DNA from 2 places in the Desulfofundulus sp. JL263-se genome. Region 1 is predicted to be linked to the other one. Evidence: predicted binding sites of a transcription regulator. Region 1 holds the regulator's gene; the other holds the start of a gene.

What was found. Region 1 encodes Rex, which represses fermentation and respiration genes when NADH is low (regulators of the CRP and FNR family bind a similar motif). Its sites were predicted from a motif close to ATTGTTAANNNNTTAACAAT; they were not measured.
Region 2: a site for Rex is predicted at 12,963-12,982, ahead of gap (type I glyceraldehyde-3-phosphate dehydrogenase). Genes of this name have one in related genera too.

The regions. Positions count from the first base shown of each region.
Region 1 covers NZ_CM149993.1:1,852,066-1,867,939, forward strand. The annotation lists gene ACX4JR_RS09400 (polyprenyl synthetase family protein) at 1-197, shown strand, start outside; gene ACX4JR_RS09405 (precorrin-2 dehydrogenase/sirohydrochlorin ferrochelatase family protein) at 308-949, shown strand; gene ACX4JR_RS09410 (glutamyl-tRNA reductase) at 924-2,264, shown strand; gene hemC (hydroxymethylbilane synthase) at 2,453-3,394, shown strand; gene cobA (uroporphyrinogen-III C-methyltransferase) at 3,387-4,910, shown strand; gene nirJ1 (putative heme d1 biosynthesis radical SAM protein NirJ1) at 4,957-6,132, shown strand; gene hemB (porphobilinogen synthase) at 6,148-7,134, shown strand; gene nirJ2 (putative heme d1 biosynthesis radical SAM protein NirJ2) at 7,235-8,227, shown strand; gene ahbA (siroheme decarboxylase subunit alpha) at 8,229-8,699, shown strand; gene ahbB (siroheme decarboxylase subunit beta) at 8,693-9,163, shown strand; gene hemL (glutamate-1-semialdehyde 2,1-aminomutase) at 9,186-10,508, shown strand; gene ACX4JR_RS09455 (NADH-quinone oxidoreductase subunit NuoE family protein) at 10,617-11,138, shown strand; gene ACX4JR_RS09460 (TM1266 family iron-only hydrogenase system putative regulator) at 11,327-11,578, shown strand; gene hydE ([FeFe] hydrogenase H-cluster radical SAM maturase HydE) at 11,649-12,716, shown strand; gene hydG ([FeFe] hydrogenase H-cluster radical SAM maturase HydG) at 12,709-14,121, shown strand; gene ACX4JR_RS09475 (redox-sensing transcriptional repressor Rex) at 14,418-15,059, shown strand; gene ACX4JR_RS09480 (TIGR00725 family protein) at 15,088-15,573, shown strand; gene ACX4JR_RS09485 (secondary thiamine-phosphate synthase enzyme YjbQ) at 15,577-15,874, shown strand, end outside.
Region 2 covers NZ_CM149993.1:701,300-717,173, reverse strand. The annotation lists gene ACX4JR_RS03660 (Crp/Fnr family transcriptional regulator) at 1-581, opposite strand, end outside; gene ACX4JR_RS03655 (DUF6125 family protein) at 943-1,455, opposite strand; gene ACX4JR_RS03650 (nitroreductase family protein) at 1,700-2,218, opposite strand; gene ACX4JR_RS03645 (ATP-binding protein) at 2,287-4,050, opposite strand; gene ACX4JR_RS03640 (response regulator transcription factor) at 4,050-4,739, opposite strand; gene ACX4JR_RS03635 (Spy/CpxP family protein refolding chaperone) at 4,857-5,306, opposite strand; gene ACX4JR_RS03630 (PadR family transcriptional regulator) at 5,483-5,857, shown strand; gene ACX4JR_RS03625 (extracellular solute-binding protein) at 5,847-6,668, shown strand; gene ACX4JR_RS03620 (AzlC family ABC transporter permease) at 6,918-7,589, shown strand; gene ACX4JR_RS03615 (AzlD domain-containing protein) at 7,565-7,891, shown strand; gene ACX4JR_RS03610 (4Fe-4S binding protein) at 7,996-8,256, shown strand; gene ACX4JR_RS03605 (aldehyde ferredoxin oxidoreductase family protein) at 8,253-10,163, shown strand; gene ACX4JR_RS03600 (DUF6941 family protein) at 10,176-10,535, opposite strand; gene ACX4JR_RS03595 (AMP-binding enzyme) at 10,704-10,988, opposite strand; gene ACX4JR_RS03590 (sodium:solute symporter family protein) at 11,227-12,705, opposite strand; gene ACX4JR_RS03585 (hypothetical protein) at 12,712-12,894, opposite strand; gene gap (type I glyceraldehyde-3-phosphate dehydrogenase) at 13,165-14,253, shown strand; gene pdaA (delta-lactam-biosynthetic de-N-acetylase) at 14,346-15,263, shown strand; gene ACX4JR_RS03570 (serine hydrolase) at 15,368-15,874, shown strand, end outside.

The sequences.
Region 1 (15,874 bases):
ATAAGCCGGATAAGTCAGATGATGAAGTATATGAAATCATTTCTCTCATTAAAAAATACGGGGGACTGGAAGAATCAGACAGAATAGCACAAAAATACATTGAAAAAGCTAAACGGAATCTTGACCCGCTTCCCGATTTACCGGTAAAAGAAACAATGAAAGCAATCGCTGATTTTATTTCGGTTAGAAAATTTTAAGTATAGTTGTCAGCAGTATACAGTTGCTTGCCGTCTTAAATTCTGGTAACATGTAGAATGAACGTTTTGCTATTACTGGCACAATTATTGCTAGCAGGAGAATTGATATAGTGACCGTGTACTACCCGGTTTTCTTGAAACTGTCGGGAAAATTATGTGTTGTTATCGGTGGCGGTAAGGTTGCCGAGCGCAAGGTGCAATCACTCCTTGAATGTAACGCCCGGATCCGGGTAATCAGCCCGAATTTAACCAACCGGCTTAAGGACTGGGTGAATAAGGGCTTAATAGAATATAAACAAGGTAAATATGATCCTCAGGATTTAAACGGCGCTTTTCTCGTTATAAGTGCCACCAACCGGGAAGATGTTAACGAATCGGTTTCCAAGGAGTGTTTTCGAAAGGGCATCTTGGTAAACGTTGTGGACACACCCTCCAAGGCAAACTTTTTCGTACCTGCCACCGTACGGAGAGGACCATTATCCATTGCTATCTCTACTGATGGGAAAAGCCCCTTAATGGCCAGATTAATAAGAGAAGATTTGGAAGCACTCTACGGCCCCCAATTCGGTAGTTTTATTGAGTTTCTAGGAAATATTCGGAAACAAATAATTAATAACATAAGCAACCCCCAAAAAAGGCAAAAAATTCTTTCAACGCTGGTTGATAAGAAAACTCTTTGCCTCTTACGACAGGGATGTTTGGAACAGGCAAAGGAGCGGGTCAATAATGTTTATCGTAGTTGTAGGGATTAATCATAAAACGGCGCCTGTGGAAGTGCGCGAGAAACTATCTTTTTCCGAACATTCAATGCCTAAATCTCTTGCCGAATTATGTTCCTATCCTGAAATTGACGGAGCGGTTATTCTGTCCACCTGCAACCGTACAGAGATATATGCCGTAACTAAAAATATGGGGCAGGGAATAAAAAATATCAAAGAATTTCTTTCCCGCAACTCAGGCGTTGCGATAGAATCACTGGATAAGTACCTTTACATTTACAAAGACCACAATACAATCCACCATCTTTTTAAAGTAGCAGCCGGGCTGGATTCCATGTTACTGGGTGAAACCCAGATCCTGGGCCAGGTTAGAACTGCTTATGAATTGGCCCTTAACAGTAACAATACCAACCGGATATTAAATACCTTATTTCAACAAGCCATTAGAACGGGTAAAAGGGCCCGGGCTGAGACCGGTATTGACCAGCACGCAGTATCCATAAGTTACGCTGCCGTAGAATTGGCCAAGCAAATATTCAAAGAGCTCAGCGGGCGGTCAGTACTGGTTGTCGGTGCCGGCAAAATGAGCGAGCTAACCACCAAACACTTGGTGGCAAACGGAGTTTCAGGAGTAATTGTATCCAACCGGTCTTATGACCGGGCTGTAACGCTGGCCAGACAATTTAGCGGCAAAGCGGTTAGATTTGATGATTTATTCAAATACATGGAAGGGGCGGACATAGTAATAAGTTGCACTGCAGCATCCCATTATGTTGTTCATAAAGAACAGGTTGCAGCAGTAATGGGCAAACATCCCGGTAAGAAACTTATGATGATTGATATAGCCGTACCGCGGGATGTTGAACCCGATGTACGAGAAGTACCCGGAGTTACTGTTTATGATATCGATGCCTTACAAAATGTTGTGGACAACAACTTGGACAAAAGGAAGCGCTTAGCAGTTATGGCCGAAGCCATAATTGAAGAAGACACAGAAGAATTTATAAAATGGCTAAAGATACAATCTGTAATTCCTACCATAGCGGAATTAAAACGGAAGGGCGAGGAAATTAAACAAAAGGAATTACGCAGGGCCTATAACCGCCTGGGAGAATTATCGGACTACGAGCGAAAGGTAATTGGTTCTCTGGCCAATTCCATTGTTAATCAATTATTACATGATCCCGTTACCCGTTTAAAGTCCTATGCCATGTCGGAAAAAGGAAGGCTATATTCTGAGGCCCTGCAAAATTTATTCAACCTGCACAATGAAAATAATGAAGAGAAAAGGAACTATTCATCAGTCTCTTCAGATGTTCATACTACAAGTGCCGGCGAAGCCAATTAACCTGTCAAGTCATAATATATACTCATATAAAATACCACCCTCTATTAGAAAAAATTAACGCGGGTAACACAGGTAAAAATCTGCAGACACCCACACTTTTGGGGCTGACATGGTTATTAAGGAACAGCAAGGGGAATTCTTTGCAAAAGAATATTTCAAAAAAGAATATGGCAAGTGGAGGCACTTAAATGCGGCGTGAAATTATCATAGGTACCCGTAAGAGCGAACTGGCCATGTGGCAGGCCCGGTGGGTATGCAATCGCTTACAGGAATTGTATCCGGATCGCCACTTTACCATAAGGGGAATGAAAACCACTGGAGATAATATATTGGACGTAGCACTGGCTAAAATAGGCGATAAAGGTCTCTTTACCAAGGAATTGGAACTGGCCCTGGAAAGAAAAGAAATTGACCTGGCAGTTCACAGCATGAAAGATTTACCCACCCGACTTCCTTCCGGTTTTTTTATCGGGGCAATTTGCCCCCGGGAATTTCCGGGTGACGTTTTGATTGCTCACCCCAAAACCCCCCTGGATAATCTACCTCCCAGGGCAAAGCTGGGTACCAGCAGCTTGAGAAGGAGGGCCCAGCTTTTGCGGTACCGCCCGGACTTAGAAATCATAACCATACGGGGAAACATTAATACCCGTATTCGCAAATTAAAGGAACAAAACCTTGACGGCATAATACTTGCGTACGCGGGGGTTTATCGAATGGGGTGGGAAGAAATGATAGCACAAAAAATACCTTTTTCCATTTGTCTGCCCGCAGTGGGCCAGGGTTCCCTTGGATTGGAAATCAGAGAAGGTGACCGTGAAATCTTAGACATAGTAAGTAAGCTGGACCACCCGGAATCAAGGTATGCAATAACCGCTGAAAGGGAACTGATGAAAACACTGGAAGGCGGTTGCCAGATCCCCATTGGAGCATTGGGCAGTGTAAAGGGTAATACATTGAAACTAGAAGCAGTAGTGGCAAGTTTGGACGGCAGGGATTTGGTCCGCTCAAGAATTGAAGGCCCTGTACAGGATGCCCGGGCCCTGGGTAAACAACTGGCCCAAAAACTGCTCCGGATGGGTGCCGGAGATATTTTAGAAAAAACCAGACAGGAGAATGATATAAATGGCTAACGGAAAAGTATACCTGGTCGGTGCCGGCCCGGGAGACCCCGGTTTAATAACCGTAAAGGGCCTGGAATGCATAAGACAAGCCAACGTAGTAGTCTATGACCGCCTTGTGGATCCCAGGTTGCTTCAAAACTGCCGCAACGATGCGGAAAAGATCTACGTGGGCAAGAGCCCCGACCGGCACACCCTCAATCAGGATGAAATCAACCGCCTGCTGGTGGATAAAGCTAGAGAGGGTAAAATTGTAGCTCGCCTAAAAGGAGGAGACCCCTTTGTATTTGGGAGGGGGGGAGAAGAAGCTGAAATACTGGCCGAGAATGAAATTCCCTTCGAAATTGTTCCGGGTATAACATCGGCCATAGCTGTACCTGCCTACGCAGGCATCCCCGTTACCCACCGGGACTATACCTCCACCATGGCCATTATTACCGGCAATGAGGACCCGAACAAGGAAGATTCCAACATCAACTGGGAGCACATTGCTACAGGGACGGGAACACTGGTTTTCTTGATGGGCATGGGCAATCTCCCCAAAATCACAAAGAAATTAATTGCCCACGGGCGCTCCCCTTTAACACCGGTAGCGCTCATCCAATGGGGAACCCGCCCGGAACAAAGAATACTTACAGGCACCCTGGAAAATATTGCAACCCGGGCCAGGAAGGCCAATTTTAAAAATCCCACCGTCATAGTAGTGGGTGAAGTGGTTAAACTAAGAGAAAAATTGGCCTGGGTTGAAAAAAAACCATTGTTCGGCAAAAGGGTTGTAGTTACCCGGTCCAGGGAACAGGCCAGTTTCCTTTCCAAGCAAATTTCCCTTTTAGGCGGGGAGCCCATAGAATTTCCCACCATTAAAATTGTTCCCCCGGAAAATTTCGCTCCCCTGGATGAAGCAATTAAAAACATAGCTTCCTTTAACTGGCTTATTTTTACCAGCGTAAACGGGGTAAAGTTTTTCTTCCGGCGATTACATCAATTAAAGAGGGATATCCGGGACTTAAAAGGTGTGAACCTCTGTGCCATAGGACCCAAAACACGAAACTTTCTCGAAAGTTATGGCCTGCAGGTTGATTATGTCCCGTCAGAATATAAGGCTGAAGAAATAGCGGCAGGACTTCGCGAAAGGCTTAAGCCCGGGGACCATGTATTATTGCCCAGGGCGGATATTGCACGGAAAGTTCTCCCCGAAACCTTGCAAGAACTGGGAGTAAAGGTAAGGGAAGTTATTGCATATAAAACAGTAACCGGAAATGAAAATTCAGAAAATATTATAAAGTTGCTTCAATCAAATAAAGTGGATATTGTAACCTTTACCAGCTCATCCACGGTTCGCAATTTTGTTTCCATGTTACAGGTTCCCAACCTGCAAGAATTAATGAAAAATGTCATTGTGGCCTGTATCGGCCCCATTACGGCCCAAACAGCAAGGGAAACAGGATTACAGGTTTCAGTTCAAGCAAGTGAATATACCATTGAAGGACTGCTAAAAGCGATTATAGACTACTTAAAATTTAATTAAATACTGCATGTTACAATATTTAAAAAAGATAAGGATTTGATAGGAAATGATCAGTATTAGCAAATTGTTATGCGGTAATGAATATTTCGGGGATTCATTAAGATATCATAAAACTTCGCGGCATCAAAAGCACGGGACTTCCCACGGGCACGGCCCGGTAGTGGTATGGAACATCACCCGGACCTGCAACTTAAGGTGCAGGCATTGTTATTCCGATTCCGATTCCAGCACCCGGGAAAACGAACTTACCACGCGGGAAGCCCTTTCCCTCATTGATGACCTGGCGGAATTTAACGTTCCCGTGATATTGTTTTCAGGGGGAGAGCCCCTCATGCACCCGGATTTTTTTAAATTAGTTAATCATGCCAGGAAAAGAAATATAAGGGTTACCATATCAACTAATGGTACCCTTATAACCCGTGAAGTAGCTAGAGACCTGAAAAAAGCAGGGGTTTCTTATGTGGGTATCAGCATTGATGGAATAGGAGAAAGTAACGACCGCTTCAGGGGTAAAAAAGGGGCCTTTGAATCCGCCTTGAGAGGAATCAGACATTGCAAGGAGCAACAGCAAAAAGTCGGCCTGCGCTTTACCATCAACAGGCACAATTACCGGGAACTCCAGGATATTTTTAAGTTAGTGGTAGAAGAAGACATTCCCAGGGTATGCTTTTATCACCTGGTATATACCGGCAGGGGCAATAAAATGATCGAAGAAGATATTTCCCATCAAGAAACCCGCAATGCACTTGACTTTATCATAGATAGTACGGCTGAGCTCCACCGGAAAGGCGTGGATAAAGAAGTTCTTACGGTGGACAATCACGCTGACGGAGTATACCTTTATCTCAGGTTGCTGCGCGAAAAGCCGGCCAGGGCAGAAAAAGTACTGGAATTATTGCGGTTGAACGGTGGAAATCGGAGCGGAATAGCCATAGCCCAGGTAGACTGGCAGGGCAACGTCCACCCCGACCAATTCACCCAAAACCATACCGTGGGCAATATTACGCGGGAAAGTTTCTCCCAAATTTGGGGTAACCCTGTTCACCCGGTATTAAAAGGTTTAAGGGACCGGAAACCGCTATTGAAGGGGCGTTGCAGCCAGTGCCGTTGGCTGGATATTTGTAACGGTAACTTCAGGGCCCGGGCTGAAGCCGTTTATGGTGATTTTTGGGCACCAGACCCGGCCTGTTACCTTACAGACCAAGAAATAGGAATAGCTTAACAGGGGTGTAATTATATGACCTTTCCGACAGCCCGTTTAAGACGCCTTCGTTCCACTGCAACTCTGCGTAGACTAGTACGGGAAAATTACTTAACCGTCAATGATTTGATATTACCCGTTTTTGTAACCCACGGCCGGCAAATAAAAAAAGCCGTCAGTGCCATGCCCGGTGTATATAATTATTCCATAGATGTATTAATAGAAGAGCTCAAGCAAGTAATCGAGTTAGGCATACCAGGTATTATACTCTTCGGCATTCCCGAAAAAAAAGATGCCGTGGGATCAGAAGGGTATGCTGAAGACGGTATAATTCAAAAAGCAGTTAAAGCAATTAAAAATACCTATCCGGATCTGCTGGTAATTACTGACGTTTGCTTATGTGAATATACAGATCACGGACATTGCGGGCTGGTAGAAGACGGCAAGGTTTTAAACGACCCCACGCTGGGCCTCCTTTGCAAGTGCGCAGTTTCCCATGCCCGTAGCGGCGCCGACATGGTTGCCCCTTCGGATATGATGGACGGGAGGGTGGCTGCCATCCGACAGGCCCTCGACAGTGCAGGCTTTACAGAAGTCCCCATAATGGCTTATTCAGCCAAGTTTGCCTCTGCATTTTACGGCCCTTTCAGGGAAGCAGCCGGTTCGGCACCTCAATTCGGGGACCGCAAATCCTATCAAATGGACCCGCCGAATGCAAGGGAGGCACTAAGGGAAGTGGAGCTGGATATTGAAGAAGGGGCGGATATTGTTATGGTCAAGCCCGCACTGGCATACATGGATATCATTAGAAAAGTCAAGGATACCTTTAACCACCCTGTGGCAGCTTATAACGTAAGTGGTGAATACTCCATGGTCAAGGCAGCAGCCGCCCAAGGCTGGATAGATGAAAAAAGTGTGGTTATGGAATACCTTACCGGGCTGAAAAGGGCAGGCGCGGATATAATTCTTACCTACCACGCGGTGGACGTAGCCCGGTGGTTGAGGAAAGACATGGCTTCATGAACCCCGCCGGCACGAAGCATACGAGCGTAGAGGAGCACCAACCATAACTGACGAGCTATCTTCAGGACAGCAAATTTATTTATGGAAGGGACTTGATGCCATGCTGGTATCTTGGAACACAACCAATGCCTGCAACCTGTATTGCCAGCACTGCTACCGCGATGCCGGAACCAGTGTGAAAAACGAACTTAATACAGAAGAAGCAACGGCCCTGATCGACGAAATAGCCAAAGCCGGATTTAAAATAATGATCTTCAGCGGCGGAGAGCCCCTTATGCGCCCTGATATTTACCAATTAATTGCTCACGCCGCACAAAAAGGACTGCGGCCAGTTTTGGGAACAAACGGCACCCTTATTACCCCCGCGGTGGCCCGAAAACTCAAAGAAGCAGGTACCGCTGCCGTAGGTATAAGCCTGGACAGCATTGACGCATCCAGGCATGATCAGTTTCGGGCTGTTTCCGGTGCCTGGCAAAAGGCCGTAGATGGCATGAGGACCTGTAAAAGGGAAGGTTTGCCTTTTCAAATTCATACAACGGTAGTGGAATGGAACTACGATGAAATAGAAGAAATAACTGATTTTGCCGTTTCCGTAGGGGCGCGGGGTCATCATATCTTTTTCCTGGTTCCCACGGGCCGAGCGGTTGATATAGAAAAGGAAAGCCTCAGGGCCACACAATACGAAAATTTAATCCGGCGATTATTGAAAATACAACAACAAGTTGATATAGAAGTTAAACCAACCTGTGCTCCACAATTTATGCGTATTGCTGAACAGATGGGCCTGAAATTACGCTTCAGCCGGGGGTGTTTGGCCGGCATTTCCTATTGCATTATAAGTCCCACCGGAAACGTTCAGCCCTGCGCTTACCTGGACATTCCCGTAGGAAATGTACGTATCACACCTTTCAGTGAAATCTGGAAAAGTAACGAGGTATTTAACAAGTTGCGTTCCATGGAATACGGTGGACAATGCGGCACTTGTCGCTATAAAAAAGTATGCGGCGGATGCAGGGCAAGGGCTTATTATTATCACCAAGACTTCATGGCAGAAGAACCCTGGTGTCTTTATCACGGAAGAAAGGGATATTGAAATGAACTTGGACAAGCTGGATAAGAAACTATTAAACCTAATCCAAACAAATTTTCCCATAGTACCGGAACCTTATAAAGAATTGGCCCGAAAAATGGGTACAACGGAAGAAGAAATAATAAACAGGCTGCGGGCCCTTCAAAAATCTGGAATTATCCGCAGGTTAGGTGGAATATTCGATTCCCGTAAAGTAGGGTATACGGGAACGCTATGCGCAATAAAGGTTCCTCCGGAAAAAATTGAGGCCGTAGCCGAAGTTATAAATCAATATCCAGGCGTTACACATAATTATCTACGCAATCACGAATACAACATGTGGTTTACCCTCTTGGCTGAGTCTACCGAAAAAATTGAGGAAATAATCACCGAAATACAGGAAAAGACAGGGATAAGGGAAATACTGAACCTCCCTGCCAGTCGTATATTTAAAATCAGGGTAAATTTTGAACTATCGGAGAGAGGAAAATGTTAAGTAAACAGGAAAAACAAATAATTAAAGAACTACAAAAGGATTTGCCTTTGGTAAGCAGGCCCTTTAAGGAAGTAGCCAACAGACTGGGTATGAAAGAATCACAGTTGCTCGATAAAATAAAAGAGTTTAAAGAAAGGGGCATCCTGCGCAGGTTCGGGGCCGCAGTCAGGCACCAAAATTTGGGCTATGTAGCGAACGCCATGGTTGTCTGGGAAATACCTGACGATCAAGTCGCCCGGGCAGGAGAGGCCATGGCCCGGTTCCCTGAAGTTACCCATTGCTACCAGCGTCCCACCCACCCCCACTGGCCTTATAACTTATTTACGGTGGTCCACGGCAGAACCGATGAGGAATGTAAAGAAAAAGCCGAGCATATAGCCCGGGAAACCGGGTATCACAAATATAAACTATTATTCAGCACCCGGGAATTAAAAAAAAGTAGTATGAAATATTTCGAAGATTAAAATTCTAAGTAGGAGTGGTAAAGTGTATCAAAATTTTACCAAATCAAAGAAGCTTTTTGCAGAAGCTAAAAAAGTAATCCCCGGGGGCGTAAATAGCCCCGTTCGCGCCTTTAAATCCATTACCGATATGGATCCCCTTTTTATCGACCGGGGAGAAGGGGCAATGATCTACGATGTAGACGGTAACGGCTACGTGGATTACGTTGGCTCCTGGGGCCCCCTTATTTTAGGACACCGGCACCCGGAAGTAGTAGAAGCCCTCTCCAAGTGCCTGGAAAAGGGGACAAGCTTCGGGGCTCCCACCGAACTGGAAACGGAACTGGCCCGGGAAATTATAAATGCCGTTCCCTCCATAGAAATGGTCCGCCTGGTCAATTCAGGTACAGAAGCCACCATGAGTGCCTTGCGCCTGGCCCGGGGATATACGGGGAGAAATAAAATCCTCAAGTTCGAAGGATGTTACCACGGACATGCCGATTTCCTGTTAATCAAGGCTGGTTCCGGCGCCCTTACCACCGGAGTACCTACCAGTCCCGGCGTCCCCCCCTCTACAGCGGAAAATACCATAAATGCACCTTTCAACGACATAGAAACTTGTAAAAAAATTTTCGAAATGGAAGGGCCGGATATTGCAGCGGTAATTGTTGAGCCCGTAGCGGGAAACATGGGCGTCGTGCCACCGAAGCCGGGATTTCTAGAAGGCCTTCGTAAACTTACCCAACAATATGGCACACTTTTAATTTTCGACGAAGTAATGACCGGATTTCGCATTTCATATGGAGGGGCCCAGGAATTATACGGAGTTGAGCCCGATTTAACATGCCTCGGTAAAATAATTGGCGGAGGCTTACCTGTGGGCGCTTACGGAGGCAAAAAGGCCATCATGGAACACATATCTCCTGCGGGCCCCGTTTACCAGGCCGGGACATTGTCCGGGAACCCCCTGGCAGTTACAGCGGGACTAGCTACCCTCAAAGTTTTAAAACGGGAAGGTATTTACCGCCAGCTGGAAGAAAAATCGGCCCGGTTGGCCCAAGGGCTGAAAGAAGCAGCCCGGGAGGCCGGTTATCCAGTCACCGTTAACCGGGTGGGCTCTATGTTGTGCACTTTCTTTACCAAGCAACCGGTTACAGACTATACCACAGCCTGCTCGTCTGACACCGAAGCTTTTTCCACCTTTTTCAAAGCCATGCTCCAGCAGGGAATCTACCTGGCACCTTCCCAGTTTGAAGCAGCTTTTGTATCGCTGGCACACACTGATGAACATATAGAAAAAACAATTGATGCTGCTAAAAACGCATTAAAAAATTTAAGACAATTTTTACAAAAAAGCAAAAAATTATAGAAAAAAGTTATTTACTTGTCAATCTGTTTAACTTTCAGATATAATAACTTTAACGGGCCTCATTTTTTGATAATCTTTTACCTACCGTAACAGGTAGGGGGGGATACCATGGAAAAAGATAAAAAAATATACAATTGTCCCCAGAATATTACAAATAATAAATTCATACCAGTTGATGTCGTTATCCAAAAACACAAAAACCAACCGGACGCTTTAATTCAAGTGCTGCAGGAGGTATACTCCCTGCTCGGTCGCCTACCCGGTGATGTACTCGATCACATTGCGGCTGGATTGAAAATACCAATAGATGACATACGAACTTTAGTTTCCGTTTTCCCGGAGCTAAAAAATAAAAACGGCAACGGACAAGATATTTATGGCCGGCATAAAATATGTGTTTGTAAAGGAACATCGTGCTATATCAGAGGTTCCAACGAAATATTAGAAAGGATAAGTAAGGAATTAAATGTAGAGCCGGGAGGTACAACCTCTGACGGGCAGTTCTCTGTGGAAGTAGTTCGGTGCATAGGTGCGTGCGCCCTTGGTCCGGTTATTACCGTGGACGATGCAGTGCACCCGAGAATCAAGCCGGAAAAGATTTCTGAAATACTGGATAAGTATTGTGAATAATTATTTAATATCCTGACACTACGGTGTGCAGCCGGGTGAAGGGAGAAAAAATTTCATAATGACTCCCTGCGAAAAAAGGATTACCCGATTTCTAGGGGAGGCATTAATCGGCGGGAAAATAGGAAGGCCTGCTTTTTTCGCATGGGAAAAAGCAGGCTTTCTTTATTAACAATCAAGGAGGTGCAACTATGCCCCAGCGGATTGGAGTAATTGGAATAGTAGTGGAAGATCGTAAAAAAAGCGCAGGCTTAATTAATCAAATTTTAGGAGAATATGCGGATATAATTGTGGGCAGAATGGGCATCCCGTACCGGGAAAGAAATATATCGGTCATCTCCTTAATCATTGACGGAGACACCGATAAAATAGGTGCCCTTACCGGGAAACTCGGTAATATTAAAGGAGTACGGGTTAAATCAGCCTTAATTTCCAAGGACTGAAACAAAAAATTTATAAAAGGCAGCGGGCCTTAAAGGTTTCGAAAATGTAAATATAGTGAGGGAATTTTAAATGCGCAAAAGCTTTAAATCGGCCTTAGAAAGGGCATGCCTGGGAAAACCCCTATCCCGGGAAGAATTGGTTACACTTCTTGAAATTCAAGATAAAGAAGAAAGGAATGCCCTTTTTTCACGGGCAGACCAAATCCGCCGGCGATATGTGGGCGACGAGGTTCATTTCCGGGGTATTGTGGAGTTTTCCAACCACTGTATTAGAAACTGCCACTATTGCGGTTTACGCCGGGATAACAGACAACTTAAAAGATATAGGATGACACCGGAAGAAATTATTAATACTTGTAAGACAGCCGTAGCATCCGGTTTTAAAACCATAGTACTGCAGTCGGGGGAAGATCCTAATTATTCAGCTGAAACACTGGCTGATTTAATACATTATATAAAATCAAAACACCAAATTGCGGTAACTCTTTCATTAGGAGAAAAGCCCCAAAATTTTTATCGCCTTTTAAAGGATGCAGGTGCGGACAGGTACTTACTTAAACATGAAACAGCAGACCCTGAGCTGTTTTTCCGCCTGCGGCCCGGAACTAATTTATCACAGCGCCTAGAATGCTTGAAATCTTTAAAAAAATTAGGATACCAGGTGGGGTCCGGCAACATTGTTGGGCTGCCCGGGCAAAGTATCAATATCCTGGCTGAAGACATATTGCTCATGCAAGAACTAGAGGTGGATATGGCAGGCATAGGTCCCTTTATTCCCAGCGAAAACACTCCCCTGGCCCGATGCGCACAGGGTGATTTATTCCTTACATTAAAAGTCCTGGCGGTAACCCGTTTGGCCCTTCCCTGGGCTAACTTACCGGCCACCACTGCCGTGGGTACCATACATCCCCAGGGCAGGAAGCTGGCCCTTGAATGCGGTGCCAATGTAATTATGCCCAACGTTACCCCCCCGGAATTCAAAAAACATTATAGAATTTACCCAGGAAAAGAAAATTTTTCCGGAAATACCATTGAGAAATTAAAAAAACTGGTACACTCTCTGGGTAGAAGAATTTCCGATAGTAAAGGAGATGTTGTCCCTAAATTGTTGAGAAAGGAGAGTTTTAACAATGTGTAATTATAAGGCGGACTTTATTAATGATGAAAAAATTAACGGCATATTGGAAGACGCATCCACTGCCTCCAAAGATGAGGTAAAGGAAATCATTTACAAAGCCGGTGAAGCCCGCGGGCTTACCCCCCGGGAGGTGGCGGTTCTGTTACACATTGAAAATCCGGATATGTTGGACCTTATCTATGAAAAAGCAGCGGAAGTTAAAGAAAAGATTTACGGCAAGCGCCTGGTTTTATTTGCCCCCCTTTACCTGAGCAATTACTGTATCAACAACTGCGTCTATTGTGGATATAAGAGAACTAATAAAATAGAAAGACGCCGTCTTACCATGGAAGAGATCAGGGAAGAAGTTACCATTTTGGAATCAATGGGTCATAAGCGCCTAGCCATAGAATGCGGGGAACATCCCCGGAAATGCCCCATTGATTATGTTCTGGATGCAATTAGAACTATTTATAAAGTCAAGGAACAAAACGGAAGCATTCGCAGGGTAAACGTGAATATTGCAGCCACTACCACGGAAGAATACAAACTTTTAAAGGAAGCCGGTATAGGTACCTATATCCTGTTTCAGGAAACATACCACCGTGATACCTACGCAAAAATGCATCCTGCCGGGCCCAAAAAGGATTACGACTGGCACACTACAGCCATGGACAGGGCAATGAAAGCGGGAATAGACGATGTCGGACTGGGTGTGCTCTTCGGCCTTTATGACTATAAATTTGAAGTCGTGGCCCTGCTTATGCATGCCCTATATTTGGAAGAAACATTCGGGATTGGGCCCCATACCATTTCCGTTCCCCGACTTCGCCCTGCCAAGGGAACTGATTTAAAACAATTTCCCCACTTAGTGTCTGATAAGGAATTTAAAAAACTGGTGGCCACTATCAGGCTGGCCGTTCCCTATACAGGAATTATTTTATCTACCCGGGAAAAACCAGAATTTAGGGATCAATTATTATCTGTAGGCGTTTCCCAAATTAGTGCAGGCTCGTGCACCGGAGTAGGTGGATATAAGCGCGAAAAGGAAAATCAAAACTTTAAAGTGGGGGATAATACGGCTCAATTTGAAGTTGAAGATCACAGAAGTCCTGATGAGGTGTTAAGAAGTATATGCTTATCCGGGTACCTGCCCAGTTTTTGCACCGCCTGTTACCGCAAGGGACGTACTGGAGACCGGTTTATGTCTCTGGCGAAAACCGGTAAAATTCAAAATGTTTGCCAACCTAATGCCATTTTAACTTTTAAAGAATTTCTCATGGATTATGCTTCCGAGGAAACCAGAAAAATTGGTGAGCAGACTATTGAAAAAAATCTTTCCTTAATTGACAGCCCGGAAATTCTTGAAGCTACCAGAGAACGACTCCTTCGAATAGAAAACGGTGAAAGGGATCTTTATTTCTAAAAGTTGTTTTCACTTGGCCGGTGCTCGTAAACGTCCATGCCATTGACACCAGCGGCAAGGTATGAAGTACCTGAGCGCAGCAGGGAGCACCGGCCATAATAATAATGACCTTGTCTAATTTTATTGACAGATCTAATTTTATTGACAGATAAATAGAATAATGATATAAGTATTTAAGGTATGTGAATTTCATAACTTATTCATGTAAATCATAAATTCAAATATTGCCGTTTCAGTTTTTAAGTTAAAATTTTCACTAAAAGTTTGCATTGGGAAGCTCAAAGGAGGCGAACTTGGTGAAAACGCTAAGGGTTCCGGAAGCCACGGTAACCCGGCTGTCTATATATTCGCGCTATTTAGAACGCCTGGATAAAAACGGGGTTACCACGGTTTCTTCCGGAGAAATTGCAGAAGGTGTAGGAGTCAGCCCGGCTCAAGTAAGAAAGGATTTAGCTTACTTCGGAGAATTCGGCACCCGCGGTGTCGGTTATAATGTAAAAGATTTAATGAAGTATACTCTTAAGATATTGGGATTGGACCAGCCCTGGTCCCTGGTTCTTGTAGGAGCAGGGAATTTGGGTTTTGCACTATGCACATATAAAGGTTTTAATGCACGAGGCTTTACCATTAAAGCGGTTTTTGATAACGACCCCACTAAAATTGGTAAGCGAATAGGAGATCTTGAAGTTCTCCCCATGGAGCAGTTTAAAGAAAAGGTAAAAGAACATAAAGCACGAATAGGTATTATCGCGGTACCCCCTAAGGCTGCCCAAGAAGTAGCCGATCTAATGGTTGATGCAGGGTTGGAGGCCATATTAAATTTTGCACCGGTAGCATTAAACATTCCCAGTCATGTGGAAATTCGAAATGTAGATCTTTCTGTTAAATTAGAAATACTTACTTTTAATTTGGGATTTCATTCTACACAGAACCGTTAACCTCGTGAAGTATTTCTAACCCTGGAGAGTGATTATTATTTGCTACATTGGAGTAATAGGTGCTGCCCAATGCAGTGAAGAAATTAAAAACCTGGCCATACAAGTGGGTGAAGAACTAGCCAAGAAAAAGGTAACAATCCTGTGTGGGGGGCGGGGCGGCGTAATGGAAGGTGTGGCCATGGGTGCCGCCAAGTATAATGGAATCGTAGTAGGAATATTACCCGGTGTCAGCCGTCAAGAGGGAAATACACACCTAACCATAGCCCTGGCCACTGGCCTGGGTGAAGCGCGAAACGCAATAATTGCCCGGGCAGCCGACGCGTTAATCGCCATTTCCGGCGGAGCAGGAACCCTATCAGAAATCGGCCTGGCTCTTAAAATGGGAAAAACCGTTATCGGCCTGCACACCTGGGAAATAAAACCCCCCGTTCCTAGAAAATACCGCTTTATTAATGTTACCTCCCCATATGAAGCTGTACGTCTTGCTCTTGAAGCTTCACGGCAAAGGAGTTAAAAAATGAAACCAATTACCTTAAATATTATTACTAATAAGCGTATACAGTTTGTTGATATTACCCGGGACATTAATAAAGTCATAACTGAAACAGGTATAAAAGGAGGAATTTGTTACCTTTACGTACCCCATACCACGGCTGCCATTACCATCAATGAAAGTGCAGACCCCACTGTCCAGCTGGATATCCTGAACTGGCTGAATAAAATAGTACCTTTTAAAGATAATTACGAGCATATGGAAGGCAATTCCGACGCCCATATAAAAGCATCCCTTATTGGAGCCAGTTGTAACATATTTA
Region 2 (15,874 bases), 1.2 Mb from region 1:
GTATTAAGCAGTGAAGTAACCGTTTGCCGCGAAGTTCCCACCATACTGGCAATCTCCTCATGGGTAAGCTGTACGTCCAGAACAATACCATTCTTGGTACGCTTACCGCACCGGTCGCCCATTTTTATAAGCATTAACGCCAACCTGCCGGGGGCCTGCCAGCATACCATTTCATGAATCAATCCTTCGGCCTCCCGCATCCTCACCGCTAAAATCTTGGCCACCTTAATGGCCAAAAACGGGTGTTTGGCCAACAGTTCTTCAAACTGACTCTTACGCAAAGTAACCATGGAAATATTGCTAATAGCTCCGGCAAAACAAGTGCGCTCCACGCCCAACAACGTCTCCGCAAGACCCATTAATTGCCCCGGACTGCGAATACTACCTACTGTAACCCTCTTCCCGTCGGCGGAAAGACGATAAATTTTTACCCAACCACTTTCAATAAGATAAACCCGGTCGGATATATCTCCCGCCGCAAATATTACATGTCCTTTGGGGTAATGTACAGTGGAGCCCGCTTGCCTGATAATCGCCTTTTCAAGATCATCTAAAATAGGGTTTACGTCAAGGTTAGTTATCTCCACTGGTTACACTTCCTTCCCCAATACTAATCAATTGTTTATTATATCATAATATACAAATTTATTGCATTAAATATTTTTCCCCTGTTAATAATTTTCTTCTATAAAATTAATTTACTTTATCAAATGGCACTTTTAAAGGAGGGGGAGGAGGAAGGTTATTTTAAAGATAATCTAGTTCAAAAGTAGAAAATTTATAAACTTTAAAAAATAAGGAAAGGTGGGGATCCTGTAAAATTTAAACACATGTTTTATTATATCCTTTTCAAGGCGGAAAATCAATTCTTGTCTAAAAATGTCGTTAGACCCGGACTACAAATTTCAAAATTTTTAGCCCCCTTGGAAAAGGGGGCTTTACTTATTCTTTAAGTTTAAATTCCCATGCACAATAATATTCCCCGGGGTGGTCATCGGGGGGACAGCATATACATCTTGTTTCAAAACGGGAGTCTATGGTTTTGGCAAAACCGCTGTATTCCACAAGTCCTACCGGCTTACAGGGAAAGTCCGGCATTTGCTTCCTCTTTCTTGCCGACTGAACCCGGCACTCGTTCATTCTGAATACAATGGTATTTTCATCAACGTCGATTATTTCCTGCTTGTTGATAAAGGCATAAAGGCGCAACTGAAGTGCCTTTTTGAGGGCAGGTATCCCGCCGCCCGGCTCAATGCCGAGAATTTTCATTATTCTCTTGGCCTCGAGGACAGTGAACCTTTCCCAGGCCTCCTTATCTCTCTCAATGGCCTCATCCATCCCCCAGGCCTTTTCCACTGCTTGAAACCACAGGCCGTCGTGAGCCAGCCATCTCTTTGCAAAATCCACCAGCAAGTTGTGAAGTTCTTCCTTACTAAATTTTTCTATCTCTTTCACAGCAAGCCCTCCTTAAAAACCATTGCTAATTAACCAACTGTCTTAATCCTCTTGCAAAATTAGTGCCCGTAAATTCAGAAAATTATAGAAATATCCTGTATTAAAGTTTTTTTAATGATTTGGATTCCTTGCCCAATGCAAATATTTCTTGGGACTTGTTTATTTTTTTAAAAAATGTCTACAAATGTTCACCGGCTTTAACTCGTGCCCAATAGAATTGATATAGAAGCGGCACCCGCTGCCCCTACTCGCGGTATTCCATCACTTCAGCCAGAGGCCTGCGGGAAGTAGGACCATTTATTGTTTCCGGGTAACCGACGGGCACCAGGGCCACCGGTCGGCGCCCTGCAGGTAAATCGAGCAATTCCGCTACTTTTCCTTCGTTAAATGCGCCTACCCAACAAGTTCCCAATCCCAGGGAAACCGCCGCCAGCATCATATTTTCCACCGCTGCCGCCGTATCCTGCAAACAATACAAATTCCTTCCCCGGTCACCGTAGGTTTTTGCACTGGCTTCGGGCTCGACACACGTAACAATCACCACAGGGGCGGAGGCCACGAACTTCTGCCCCAGTGCCGCCCCGGCCAGGGCGTTTCTCAATTTGCTGTTCGTTACTACATAAAAAAACCAGGGCTGGATATTTCCCGCAGTTGGCGCCCGCAAGGCCGCCTTTAATAATTTTTCCACGTCCTCTTTGGGAACAGGGTCGGGCTTGAATTTTCTTACCGAGGTCCTGGCATTGATGGCTTCAAAGACTTCCATTTTAAAACACCCCCCTTTTTTATAATTTTTATCAGGTTACCCAGAAATTTCTGCCCAAATCCCCTCAACTATTGGGACACCACAGGCAGGGTAAAACTGAAAACAGAACCCCGGCCCACCTGGCTTTGTACTTTCACCTTCCCGCCATGGGCCTCTACAATTTGTTTGGCAATGGCCAGGCCCAGGCCGGTGCCGCCCAGGGCCCGGGAGCGTGATTTATCCACCCTGTGGAAACGCTCCCAAATATACGGCAGTTCCTCCTCCGGGATGCCGGGTCCCTGATCCCTTACACTTACGGTAATCTCTCCTTGATCCGCCCGCGCCTCAACGGTCACGGTTTTTCCCTTCGGGGAGAACTGAATGGCATTGCCGAGCAAATTCAGCAAAACCTGTTCCGCCCGGTCCTCGTTGGCCAGCATTAAAGGTAAATCCGGGGGAATCTCCTTCTTAACCTTAACCTGCTGACGCTCCAGCTGCGGTTTCAGCTTGGCCACAACCCGGTTTACCAATTTTTCAACGCTTACGGAGTGAAGGCTCCAATTGGTTTTACCGGATTCCATGGCGGCCAGGTCCAGCAAGTCGCGAATGAGCCGGTTGAGGCGTGCGGCTTCCCGGTGAATGATATTGAGATAAGTTAACCGGTCTTCTTCATTATCTATGGTCCCGTCCATCATGGCCTCCACAAAGCCCTGGATGGAAGTGAGGGGGGTCCTTAATTCATGGGAAACATTGGCCACCAGGTCCCGGCGCATTTGTTCCAGCCGCCGCAGCTCGCTTATATCGTGGAAGACTCCCACCGCCCCGAAAATATTCTCCCCGGGCTCCCGCAGGGGTGATATACGGGCAAGAAGAGAAATCTTTCTCTGGCTGAAATTTATTTCCACGGTTCCCGTTTCCCCTGAGCGCAGCACCTGCTCAAACAGTTTCTTCAGTTCACGGGGCAGGGAAAGTTTCTCCAGCGGGCGGCTCAAAATATCATGTTCATCCAGCCCGAAATTTTCAATGGCCTGCCGGTTCACAGCAATCACGCGGTGCTCCGAATCTACGGCCATAACTCCTTCCGCCATATTGGCCAAAACATTCTCCATTTTTTCCTTTTCCCGCGACAGGTCGCTAATGGTATTGTTCAAGGCATCGGCCAGGTAGTTGAAATTCCGGGCCAATTGTCCCACTTCATCTTCCGAATTCACATTGACCCGCTGCCGAAAGTCCCCCGCAGCCATGGCCCGGCTGGCGGCGCTCATATCCCGCAGCGGGCGGGAAATGGAGCGGGATAAAAAGTAGCCGATGACGACGGCCAATAGTGTGGTGGGGAGGGCGGCAATAAATATCAGCTTGCGCACCGCACTGACCGTATCGGCAATATCGGCAAGGGGTCTGGAGAGAAGCAAGACACCGGCAACTTCACCGTTAACTTTCACCGGCACGGCTGCGGTAACCATCACCTGACCAAACCTGGTTATAAACCCCTTTTGGGTGATAACCTTGCCGCGCAAAATTTTGTCCACTTCGGCAGGTTCCAGCCACAGCCGGCGAAGCCTTCCGGGCCTCCCGCCCCGGGCAAAATCCAGTGCTTCCCGCCGCACCCAAAATACCTGCGCATTTACCAGCCCCCCCATGCCAGCCAAAATCCCTTCCACGGATTGCCCCCGTTCCAGGTACTCGCCCATCAGGGCGGCCATTTCCATTCCCTTATTCTTCAATTCTTCTTCCCGGGAAGAATAGTAGTAGCCGGCAAAAAGCTGGGATATAAGTAGACCTAAAACCAACAGTGTGCTTACTATAACCAGCAGGTATGACGACATTAATTTACTGAAAAGGCTTTTAAACATTACTCCACAACCTCAAACTTATACCCGCACCCCCATACGGTTTTTATCCGGCATATACCCTCGACCCGGGACAATTTTTTCCGCAAACGTTTAATGTGGGTATCCACCGTGCGGGAATCGCCGAAATAGTCATAGCCCCATACATTGTTTAACAATTGTTCCCTGGAATAAACGCACCCGGGACGGCTGGCCAGGAACCATAAAAGGTCAAATTCCTTGGGGGGCATTTCCACGGGCCTGCCGTCAATCTCCACCCGGCGGCTCCTGTAGTCAATGCGCAGCCCGTTAAAATCCAGCACCTGCGGGTCATGAAAGTTTCCCGGCACCGCGCGGCGGAGTACAGCCTTGACCCGGGCCACCATCTCTCGGGGGCTGAAGGGTTTTGCTATGTAATCATCGGCGCCCAGTTCCAGGCCCAGTACTCGATCAAACTCGTCCCCCCTGGCGGTAAGCATAATAATGGGGACAGACATAGTTTTCCTCAGTTCCCTGCAAACATCCCAGCCGTCCATCTTGGGCAGCATAATATCCAGTAAAATCAAATCGGGATGAATGCTTTTGGCCTTTTCAACCGCCTCCTCCCCGTCGGAGGCCAAATCCACCACAAAACCCTCTTTTTCCAAATAAAGTTTTACCAGCTGCTGCACCGGCTCTTCATCTTCAACTACCAGAATGGTACGGGCGGACATGAGTTACATTCCCCCATTTAAATACCGGACATTTTTATAAAAGTATACCACCAAAACTCAAAAAGCGCATAACAATAAAAGGGGGAGCCGGGCCTCCCCCTTCTGCCATTTACATCTTTATTTAAAGCTCCCGCGGAAGCCGAAACCGCCGCGGAAGCCGCAGCCGCCGCTCCTGACCATTTCAGCCAGCTGCTCGTTGGTAAGCTGGGACATTATTTCATTGCGGTACTGCTGGCGCTGCTCGTACATTTGCTGCCGCAGGTCGTTCAATTCTTTGATTTTGGCCTCAACCTGGGCCCTGTCAACACCCGGCTGCCACTGCAGGCTGCGCAGCTCAAACATTAACTGTTGCATCCTGGCGCGCTGCTCCTGCATGCTGGTAAAAGCCTTTTTCTGAATGTCCTGTATCTTCTGCACCTGCTCATCGGTGAGATTCAACCGGTCGGCCATATTAACCCAGCTGCCGCTGGAAAGAAACCGCGGGCCGCCGCCCCAGGCAAAGGCAGCCTGGGCAAAAAGCAGTGCCAGCACCATGCCCATGGATACCAGTAATAATTTGCGCTTCACCGGTTCACCTCCTCTCATTTCGTTCGATTTTATTTTACCCGCCAATTTTGACCATTTTGTGAACAAATCCCGAACAAATTCCGAATTAATTAAGGTTGCACATTTAATCTTGCAATTGGTAATATATTTACAAATTATCTAAGTGCATATTGCATATATTTACCGGGAGGTTTACCATGACAGCTAAAAACGGGGAAGATATTTCCCTGGATAAAATGATTCAGCCGGGTTTGCTTTTACTGGTCTATAAAAAGCCTTCCCACGGCTACGAATTAATTCAAAATTTTAACCACCTAAAGCCCGCCGAAGAAGTTGAGCCGGGAACCATATACAGAAACCTGAGGCGCATGGAAAAAAACGGGCTGCTGAAGTCCAGCTGGCAAACTTCGGATTCAGGGCCCGCCCGCAGGCTATATAAGATAACGGAAAAGGGAATCGAGGCCCTCAGCCAGGCCGCCCTTAAAATCGAACAGCAAAAACAACAGCTGGAATATTTCCTTGCTTTATACAAGGAGCTTATTAAGCCGGGGGGTGGTAAGGATGAAACGTAATCTCAATTCCTTTAAAGTGCTTCATGCCGGGGCCCTGCGCAAGCCCATGAAGGAGTGCATTCACGTGTTAAGAGAGAAATATCCCGACCTGGAAGTGGAATTGGAATACGCCGGCTCCAGGGCCTGCGCCCGGGCGGTGGCGGAGGGAAAAATCGTGGATGTCATTGCCCTGGCCGATTATAAATTGTTTAATGAAATTTTAATTCCCCGCTTTGTAGATACTTCATTTGTTTTTGCCACCGACCAGATGGTGCTGGCCTTCGATGAGTTTTCCGTGGACAGCGATAAGATCAATGAAGAAAACTGGATGGACGTTTTACTGGGCAACGACAAATTAAAGTACGGCCGCTCCGACCATCACCTTGACCCCTGCGGCTACCGGACATTGATACTGTGGCAGCTGGCCGAGAAGTTCTACAACCGGCCGGGTCTGTATAAATTACTGGAAGACAATTGGAGCACCGTATATCCAAAATCCTTTGATTTAGCAGTGGCTCTGCTGCAAGGGAAAATTGACTACGGATTCGCGTATCTTTCCGTAACCAAGCAGATAAACCTCAAGTATATACAGTTTCCACCTGAAATTAATTTAAGTGATCCCCGCTTAGCAGATTATTACGCCCAGGCGAAGGTTATTGTTGAGGGCAGCTACCCCGGCCTGGACACCGAAATTGTAGGCGCTCCCATTGAATTTGCCGTGGCAATTCCCAAGAATTCAAATCAAAAGGAACTGGCCCAGGAATTTATTGATATTTTGACGGGCCCGCGGGGAGAAGAAATACTGGAACAAAACGGCTTAATTCCCTGCTAGGAAAGCAAAAAAAGAAAAAATGTAATTTCAGTTCTTTACTTCGTATGCATTGTGATAGTCCTGGACCTGGCAATGTATAACATTAGGGACGGCCCGTATTTTGAGACACCGAATATAACTCTTACCCATTGACTTTTGTCCCGAGAAGTGGTTAATTGTATAAATGACTAAAATTACAAAGTTGGTGAACAAGTGTCGCTTTCCGTTTGCAGCCAACCCCGTGCAATATTCAAAGATTTTGTCACGGGCATGGCATCCGCCCTTTTTTTTATCATTGAATTCCTCCCTCTAGGCATGTTGTTTGGCGCCATGGCACTGGACAGCGGCCTTTCCCCCACGGCCGCCATCGGCATGTCCACCCTGGTATTCGCTGGGGCAAGCCAGTTTTTGGCCCTAACTTTGCTCAATACCGGGGCCACCGCGGCAGCAATCGTCTTTGGAACCTTTATAATAAACCTGCGCCACGTGCTCATGAGTTCCTACGTTGCCGGTGCAATCACAAAAAGCAGCTTTCTGCACCGCATTTTAACCGGGGCCCTGCTGACTGACGAGGGATTTGCCCTGGCATCCCAGCGCATTGCCGCCTCAGCCGGTAAGATTTCCTCCTGGTACGTGCTGGGAGTTAATTTCTCCCTGTACCTGCAGTGGCAATTTTCCACAATGGTGGGAATCTTCCTTGGCAATGTTTTTCCCGGCATGAAGGATTTTGGCATTGAAGCTGTACTATATGCCCTGTTTCTTACCATTGTGGTACTGTCAATTTCCAAAGGCACGGACATTCTTATCGCCCTGCTGGCAGCCGGGACGGCGGTTATCCTTACCCTGTGGGGATACAGCTCCTCCGCAGTGCTAGTGGCCAGCCTTACCTCGTCTCTCATTGGATTGGGGGTATACATGTGGGCGAAAAAATCTGGCTCATAATTGGCGGAATGGCCATTGTTACCTTTGTGCCCAGAGTTATTCCCTTTATTATAATCAAGGAGGAAAAACTGCCGGCGCCGGTAAAGGAATGGCTCCGGCTGCTGCCCATTGTTATCTTCGCCAGTATGGTCGTCCCCCCGCTCCTGACCGAAGGAACCAAACTGGCTCCATCCCAGCACTTGGGTGAAATTGTTGTTGTACTGGCCGGTGCAGCCACAGCTTATTTTACCAAAAAGATACCCTTAAGCCTGGGAGCGGCAGTAATTGCACTATTTTTAATCAATTTTATGAAATTAAATTAATAAAGCCCGCCCTGCGGCGGGCTTAAAGTTTATTCAGCCATACGGCAGGAAAATGGCGAAAAATAAAGAAAATTTCACCCAAATAGATATGCGGAGTGATGTCAATGGCTAGGGAAATTGCCATTAGCCCCGGAAAATGTACCGGCTGTTCCACCTGTGCACTTACATGTTCTTTTTTTAATTACGGTGAATTCGACCTTACCAAGTCCCATGTCCTCATCATCAAAAACGATTTTGAAGGAACCTTCCGGCTTTCCTTTCTTTCCACCTGCCGCAATTGCAAACAATGTGCAAAAGTATGCCCGTCCGGGGCGCTGCGCATCGTGGAAATCGAACATTGCCCGGAGAAAGGTGGGAAACAATGACAATTTACGGTTACGCGGGGAGCATCCTCGACGTTGATCTAAGCAGTCATAAAATCACCAAACACCCCCTGGACAGGGACATGCAGGCCCGGTATATAAGCGGTGTAGGGTTTAATGCCCGTATACTTTATAATGAAATTCCTCCGGATACCGAACCTTTAAGCCCGGAAAATATTCTTATTTTCAGCAGTGGAGTTTTCTCCGGCACCAACATTCCCACGGCATGCCGCACGGAGGCATCCGCCCTTTCCCCGGCAACAGGCCTGTTCGGGACCTCCAGTTCCGGCAACTACTGGGGCGCCGAATTAAAGTTCGCCGGCTTTGACAGCATAATCATCAGAGGAAAATCCCGGGAGCCGGTTTATATATGGATTAACAATGAAAACGTAGAAATTTTTCCCGCAAAAGACTTCTGGGGTCTTGATGCCTGGGATACCATCCGTGCCATCCGCAGCAAACACCGGGATAAAGAAATACAGGTGGCCTGTATAGGCCAGGCCGGTGAAAATTTGGTTCGTTTCGCCAGCATAGAAAACGGGCCCTTTGATGCCTGGGCCCGGACGGGCCTTGGGGCCGTTATGGGGTCCAAAAACCTGAAGGCCATTGCAGTGCGGGGAACAGGTGCCGTAAAAGTGGCCTGCAAAAAAGACTTTCTGCCGGCTGTCAATGAAGCCCGCCGGGTAATATACAATTCGCCTTTCTTCGGCCCCTTCAGGAAATACGGCACCATGCTGGCCACCCTGCCCTATCAGGAGTTCGGGGCCCTGCCCGGGCGAAACTACCAAACCGGTACCATAAAAGGCTGGGTGGAAACCCGCAGCCGCAAACAACTTTCCAAGTATACCAGCCGCGGTGTGGCCTGCATATCCTGCCCCATTGCCTGTGCCCACTGGGTTGAAGTAAAGGACGGTCCTTACGCCGGATTACAATTAAAGGATATGGAAGTCACACCTGTAATTGGTTTTGGCGCCGGGTGCGATATCAATAATCTCCCGGCGGTAGCGAAACTCACCGAGGTTTGTCAGCGCTACGGCCTGGACATGGTCACCACGGCGGCATCGGTTGCCTTTGCCATGGAACTTTACCAGAGACAAATTATTAAAAAATCCGACCTGGGTTTTGAGCTAAACTGGGGTGACGAAGAAGCCACCTTCCGGCTCATAGACCACATCGCACACCGCAAGGGCCTGGGTAATATTTTAGCGGAGGGGACCAGGCGCGCCGCCTCCATTATTGGCGGGTGCAAGGAATATTCCATGCACGTAAAAGGCCTGGAATGCTTTTTAATTGACCCGCGGGCACGCTGGTCTACCTGGACCCTGGGATATATCACCAACATCAGGGGCGGCGATCACCTCCGGACCAGGAATCCCGTAGAAAACCTGCGCTATAACGAAAACCCGGAACCGTACCGCACTGAAAAATTTTCCTTTCCGGCAGAAATGCTGGAAAGCCTGGACATGGATGATGCCCTTAAAAAAGAGATATTCCACCCCGAAACCAGGGATGTCAACATAGCAAAAATGAGCAAGTGGTCGGAAGATTTAATTTCCCTTTATAATGCCGCGGGCCTTTGCATACGCCCGCCGGTACTGCATACTGTGGGACCCGCCTTGATTTCCCGGCTCTACTCATCCCTTACCGGTATCGACATTGACCCGGGAGATATGATCAAGGCGGGAGAACGTATCTGGAACCTGCAAAAACTCTTTAACATCCGCCACGGGGAGAAGCCAGAAGACTCTGATTTTCCCAAGCGCTTCTACAGGGAACCCTCTTCTTCCGGCAAAGTACTGGACAGGGAAAAAGTGAGGGAAGCCCTTAAGGAATATTACGAGGCCAGGGGCTGGGACACCGAAACGGGGCACCCATTGGAAAATAAGTTGAGGGAACTGGGAATAAAGTGAAATTAATTAAAATTATTGAGTATTTCCAGCAGGTGCCAGGCCCACATGCACGGGAAAGCGGCCGCATACATCACCATTGATAAATACTTCAAACCAATAAATTCCTTCTTTACACAAAGGCAAGCCGGCCTTAATTATGACATTATAGTAAGGCCGCTCCCGGGACAAGGAGAAACTGTAAGGAGGCATGTTTTGCAATTCCTGCCCCTCGGGATCAACAAAACGCATCCCGAAACTGTGCTGCCCCTCATCCCCGTACCAGCCAACCACCAGGTTACAATTATGTATGCAAGGAAAACTCTGTGCGTGAATACGATAAAATATCCCTATCAGGGAATACTTTCCCTTCATACTTTGCACATCGTCACACATAATAAAACAGCATAGCTGCGGCTGCATAATATCACCCACTTCGATTTTATTGTCCGGGACTATTATACGTCAATGCCTCCTTATCTCTACTTTCTTTATAAAAACAAAGCGGGCCCCTCCACAGGGCCCGCTCAAGGCAGAGTTTATAAAAAGACTTTTTTAGTTCGATTACGCCATTTGCAATAATTGCTGCCGGGCAACCTTCCCCGACGGGGTGCGGGGAATTTTCTTGAAAATAACCTCTACAGGAAAAGCACCGAACTGGGCGAGGCAATATTTTTTAATAGAATTTATTGTAACGGAATCATTGCTGGCCGGTTCGACAAAAGCCTTTAAAACATAACCGCCCCTCGGTTGCCTGTCGCCAACCACTACGGCATCCTCCACTTCAGGATGTTTAACAATTTCCTTTTCCATTTTTCTAACATAAAGAACAATTTCATTGGCAGTCATTTGTAACACCTCGCGCAAAATTTTTTAACAATTGCAAAAAGGTATATAATCATTAGAATTTTCTAAATTTTCTTAGCATTTATTTTATTACATGTTTAACTAAAATGCAAACATTTAATATTAAACGGTCATATTTATACTCCGAACGGAACTAATTCTTCATTAAGTCGTTTTCCACAATCAACACCCGGCAGGAAAAATTTTCCTGCCGGGAAAATTACTACCACCGTTCCTCCCTCTAGATGGCGTTTTTCTCCTTCAAAGCGCTGTTTATATAACCTATAAACTTTTCGGCTTTTTCCGTGGGAGGTTTGGTAAAATAGCTGACGGTTATAAAAAGTACCGTGGAAATAATGCCGCTCCAAACACCGGGCCACCACCCCAGCGGCTTAACACCACTTAACTGGAGCCACAGGGCTACCAGCCCGCCCCCCAGTATACTGGCAATGGCAGCTGCTGCCGTACCTCTTTTCCAGAAAAACGCCCCAATTAACGCCGGCACGGTTACAAGCAGGCCGGCCGATGAGGCCACCGAAAGAACAGCAATCAGCCCCAAGCGCATGGTAGCAAAAAGAAATGCTATCACCGCAAATAACAGCACAAATACTCTGCCAATATAAAGCTGCTTGCTTTCATCCAAATCCGGGTTCAGGCGTTTGAAAACATCTCTGGAAATCATGGAGGATAGTGTCAAAATAATAGAATTAATGGTGGAAATGGCGGCAGCCGTAATCCCCACCATAACTATCAAAGCAATGCCGGCAGGAACGATATCCATGGCCAGCAAACCGGGAGTGGCTAAATCAGCCTTAGGCAGGCTGGGAATTAATACCCGCGCCGAAAATCCCCACAGAATTGAAATAAGGGTATAAATAAAACCAAAAACCAAAAAGACCATAATCATGGTTCTCATATGGGTAAGCGAGCGCGGTATAAACAAGCGCTGGCTGACCTGCGGATTGGAAAGGCTGAAGAAAAACCAGGGCAAACTGAGGCCGATGAATGCTTTCAAGTTGAAAAATCCCGGCCCGGGGACGGCCAGCCACTGGGAATATTGAGATTCAAGGATCGCAAAAAGCCCGCCGAACCCGCCAAAGCCGCGGTAAACTACAAAGATTACTGAAAGAGTGGATACCACAATCATTATAAGGGCCTGGAGCGAATCCGTCCATGCCACGGCCCGCATTCCCCCCATGAAAGCCCAGACAACTGCAATAATAGTAGCAATTGCCAGGCCGGCCATGAATGGAATCGCCCCTCCCGATATGCCTTCCACCAAAGTACCTATACCGATTAATTGCACGGAACTGTAAGGAATTAAAAATATAATCGAGGCCACTGCGGCAATTACTTGCAGCGCCTTGCTTTGATAACGATCCCCTAAAAGTTCGGCCGGGGTTACATAATTATACTTTTTACCTGCCAGCCAGAACCTCGGACCAAAAAAAGCAACCAGTACCAGGCCGGACAGGTAAATTAATTCAAAGCCCCAGGCCCCGACCCCGCCGATGTAAGTAAATCCGGCCAGGCCCACCAGCATAAAGGCGCTATAAGTTGTAGCGCTATACGTGAGAGCAGCAACTACCCCGTTTACTGCCCTGTTGGCCAGAAAGAAATGGGACACGCCTTTCCCCATGCCCCGGCGGGCATAAACCGCCACGATAGTTCCGATGATAAAATATAAAATTATTACTAAATAAATGTAAATTGGATTCATGCCCTCTTAATCCCTCCACCTGCTGGTAATAATCCCCACACTGATAATCGCCGCTATGGCAAAAAGCCCCCAGTAAAGAAAGGAACCATATACTCTGGTAACGCCGGACAAAAGATAATAAGGAACGATAACCGCCGATAAAACCAGAATCAGAAACCAAATAACCCAACCTTTAAGTTGATTTTCCACCTGTGCCCACCTCCGTAATTCCTGCAAATTCCGCCGGCATGAATATACAGGTGACAATACAGGGTCATTTCGATAAAATTTTATCAATTCCTTTATTTTATAAAATTATTTTTTTATCATTTCCTTAACAAGATATCTTCAAGAACTTTTATGTCAAATTTTCATACTTTTAACGGGGATTCCTTGTTAAAAAAAAGGTAAACTATTAGTAAAACAAAGATTTTGAGGTCCTTTTAATTTCACTTTTCCATAATGAAAGGAGTGATTCCTTTGCCGGTAAGAGTCGGTATTAACGGTTTTGGGCGCATAGGCCGCAATGTCTTTCGCGCCGCCATGGACAATCCTGAAGTAGACATAGTGGCGGTAAACGATCTTACAGATGCCAAAACCCTGGCCCATCTTTTGAAGTACGACTCGGTACACGGGATACTTAACGCCGACATAAGAGCAGAAGAGGGCAAATTTTCCGTTAACGGAAAAGAAATAAAAGTCCTGGCCGAAAAGGACCCTGCCGCACTCCCGTGGGAAGACATGGGGGTAGACATAGTTGTAGAATCGACAGGACGCTTTACCCGGGGAGAAGATGCCGCAAAGCACCTGCAGGCCGGAGCTAAAAAAGTGGTCATCAGCGCCCCAGGTAAGGAAGTGGACGCCACCATTGTCATGGGGGTTAACCATGAAGTTTACGACCCCGAAAAACATAATGTGATATCCAATGCGTCATGTACCACCAACTGCCTGGCACCCATAGTCAAAGTAATTAATGATTCCCTGGGAATCGAAAAAGGTGTTATGACCACCGTTCACTCTTACACAAACGACCAGCAAATATTGGACCTCCCCCATAAAGACCTGCGGCGGGCCCGGGCGGCAGCCATTTCCATGATACCTACCACAACGGGCGCCGCCAAGGCGGTGGGCCTGGTCATCCCTGAATTACAGGGTAAATTAAATGGATTTGCCATACGTGTTCCCACACCCACTGTATCGGTAGTGGATTTCGTGGCTTTAGTACGTACACAAACATCGGCTGAAAACGTTAATGAAATACTGAAAAAAGCTTCCGAAGGAGAGCTTAAGGGTATCCTTGCCTACAGTGACGCCCCGCTGGTATCAAGGGATTTCTACGGCGACTCCCACTCTTCCATTGTAGATGCCATGTCCACCATGGTAATAGACGGCAACCTGGTTAAAATACTGGCCTGGTACGATAATGAATGGGGTTATTCATGCCGGGTACTTGACCTGGTAATGTATATAGCCAAGCGGGAAACGGGCACGGTTACAAAAATAACCTGGACCGGAATAGAAAGGGATAACATTTACCGCAGTGTTACAGCGGCATACGTTCCCCGTTAAAAAAAACACCGGGGGATCACCCCCGGTGTTAAAACTATAAAAATCCAGACAACCCGGTAGTGCAAAATATCCGGCAAGGGGGAATATTTAAATTGCGCAAGCTTTTACCATGGCTTTTGGCATTATCCCTGGCAGTGAACTTCTACCTGATAGGAATAAAATTCTTTAACATTTCCCCGGCAGCGGGAGACGTAGATGAAATAGAACAATTACAGACCCGCATTGAAGAGTATAAACAAAAAACCGAAAAGCTGGAACAGGAAAAGCAAATGTTAAGGGAAAGGCTTGAAAGCCTGCAATCGGCAGCCGAACCGATAAGTACGGCTGATAATAAGGTATATAGCTGGTATTTCAAAAAAAGTGATGGACATGCCCCCCCTACTACGGAACCCCAATACCTGCAAATGCTCAAAAACAGGGGTTATTTTCTCGGTGACACCACCAAAAAGGAAATTTACCTGACCTTTGATGAAGGTTATGAAAATGGCTATACGCCTCAAATTTTGGATACCTTAAAGACCAATAACGTAAAAGCAGCCTTTTTTGTTACCGGGAGCTACGTAGAAAAAAAACCGGATCTGGTAAAAAGGATGGTTGCCGAAGGACATATTGTAGGCAACCACAGCGATACCCACCCCAGCATGCCAGTCATTAGCAATGAGGAAATTAGAAAAGAATTAAAAACAGTGGAAAAACAGGTACAACAACTTACTGGCTATAAGATGCGCTTTTTCCGCCCGCCCCGCGGGGAATTTAACCAGCGGGTATTAGATGTGGCCCATGAGGAAGGTTATACCACCATTTTTTGGAGCATGGCCTACCGGGATTGGCTGGTAGACCAGCAGCCCGGCAAAAAAGCCGCTTATGACTACGTGGTAAATAATATTCATAACGGCGCCATAATTTTGTTACACGCAGTTTCCAGGTCCAACGCGGAAGCACTGGACAGCATAATTAAGGAATTGAAAAAACAGGGATATACATTTAAAATCCTTGACCAGCTGAACTGAAGGTCTCAACCCCCCAAGGAACCCCCTTCCGGGGTTCCTTAAAAATTATTATTTTCGGGCAGGATTATTCTTTTCTGATATAAAAGAATATACGGGGGATTTGTATGAAAAGAATTTCACAAATAATGGTTTTAATAATTATTTTTATCACAGCCGCAGCCAGCGCAGCCACTGTTAATTCCCGGGAAACTGCAGCGGAATATGAATATAGAGAATTGAGAAACCAACTGCTCCAAATACTTAAAAAAGAAAAGGGAACTTACGGAATATTTGTGATTGACCTCAAATCGGGAAAAAGTTTAGGCATAAATCACCTGGAGACATTTCATGCGGCAAGTACTTTTAAATTACCCCTTAACCTTTATCTTTATGAAAAAATTGCAGAAGGCAAAGTGGACCCAAATATAAAGCTGGTCTACAGGAAGGAACATTATGAAGACGGGACCGGCCTGCTGAAATATAAGCCGGCGGGTAGTGTTTTTAGCATTGAAACATTATCAAAATATTCCATTGTATATAGCGATAATATAGCCACTAACATGCTGTTATCCTATTTGGGCAGATCAAATGTCAAAGACTATATGCGTTCCATAGGAGGCACCATAGTAAAT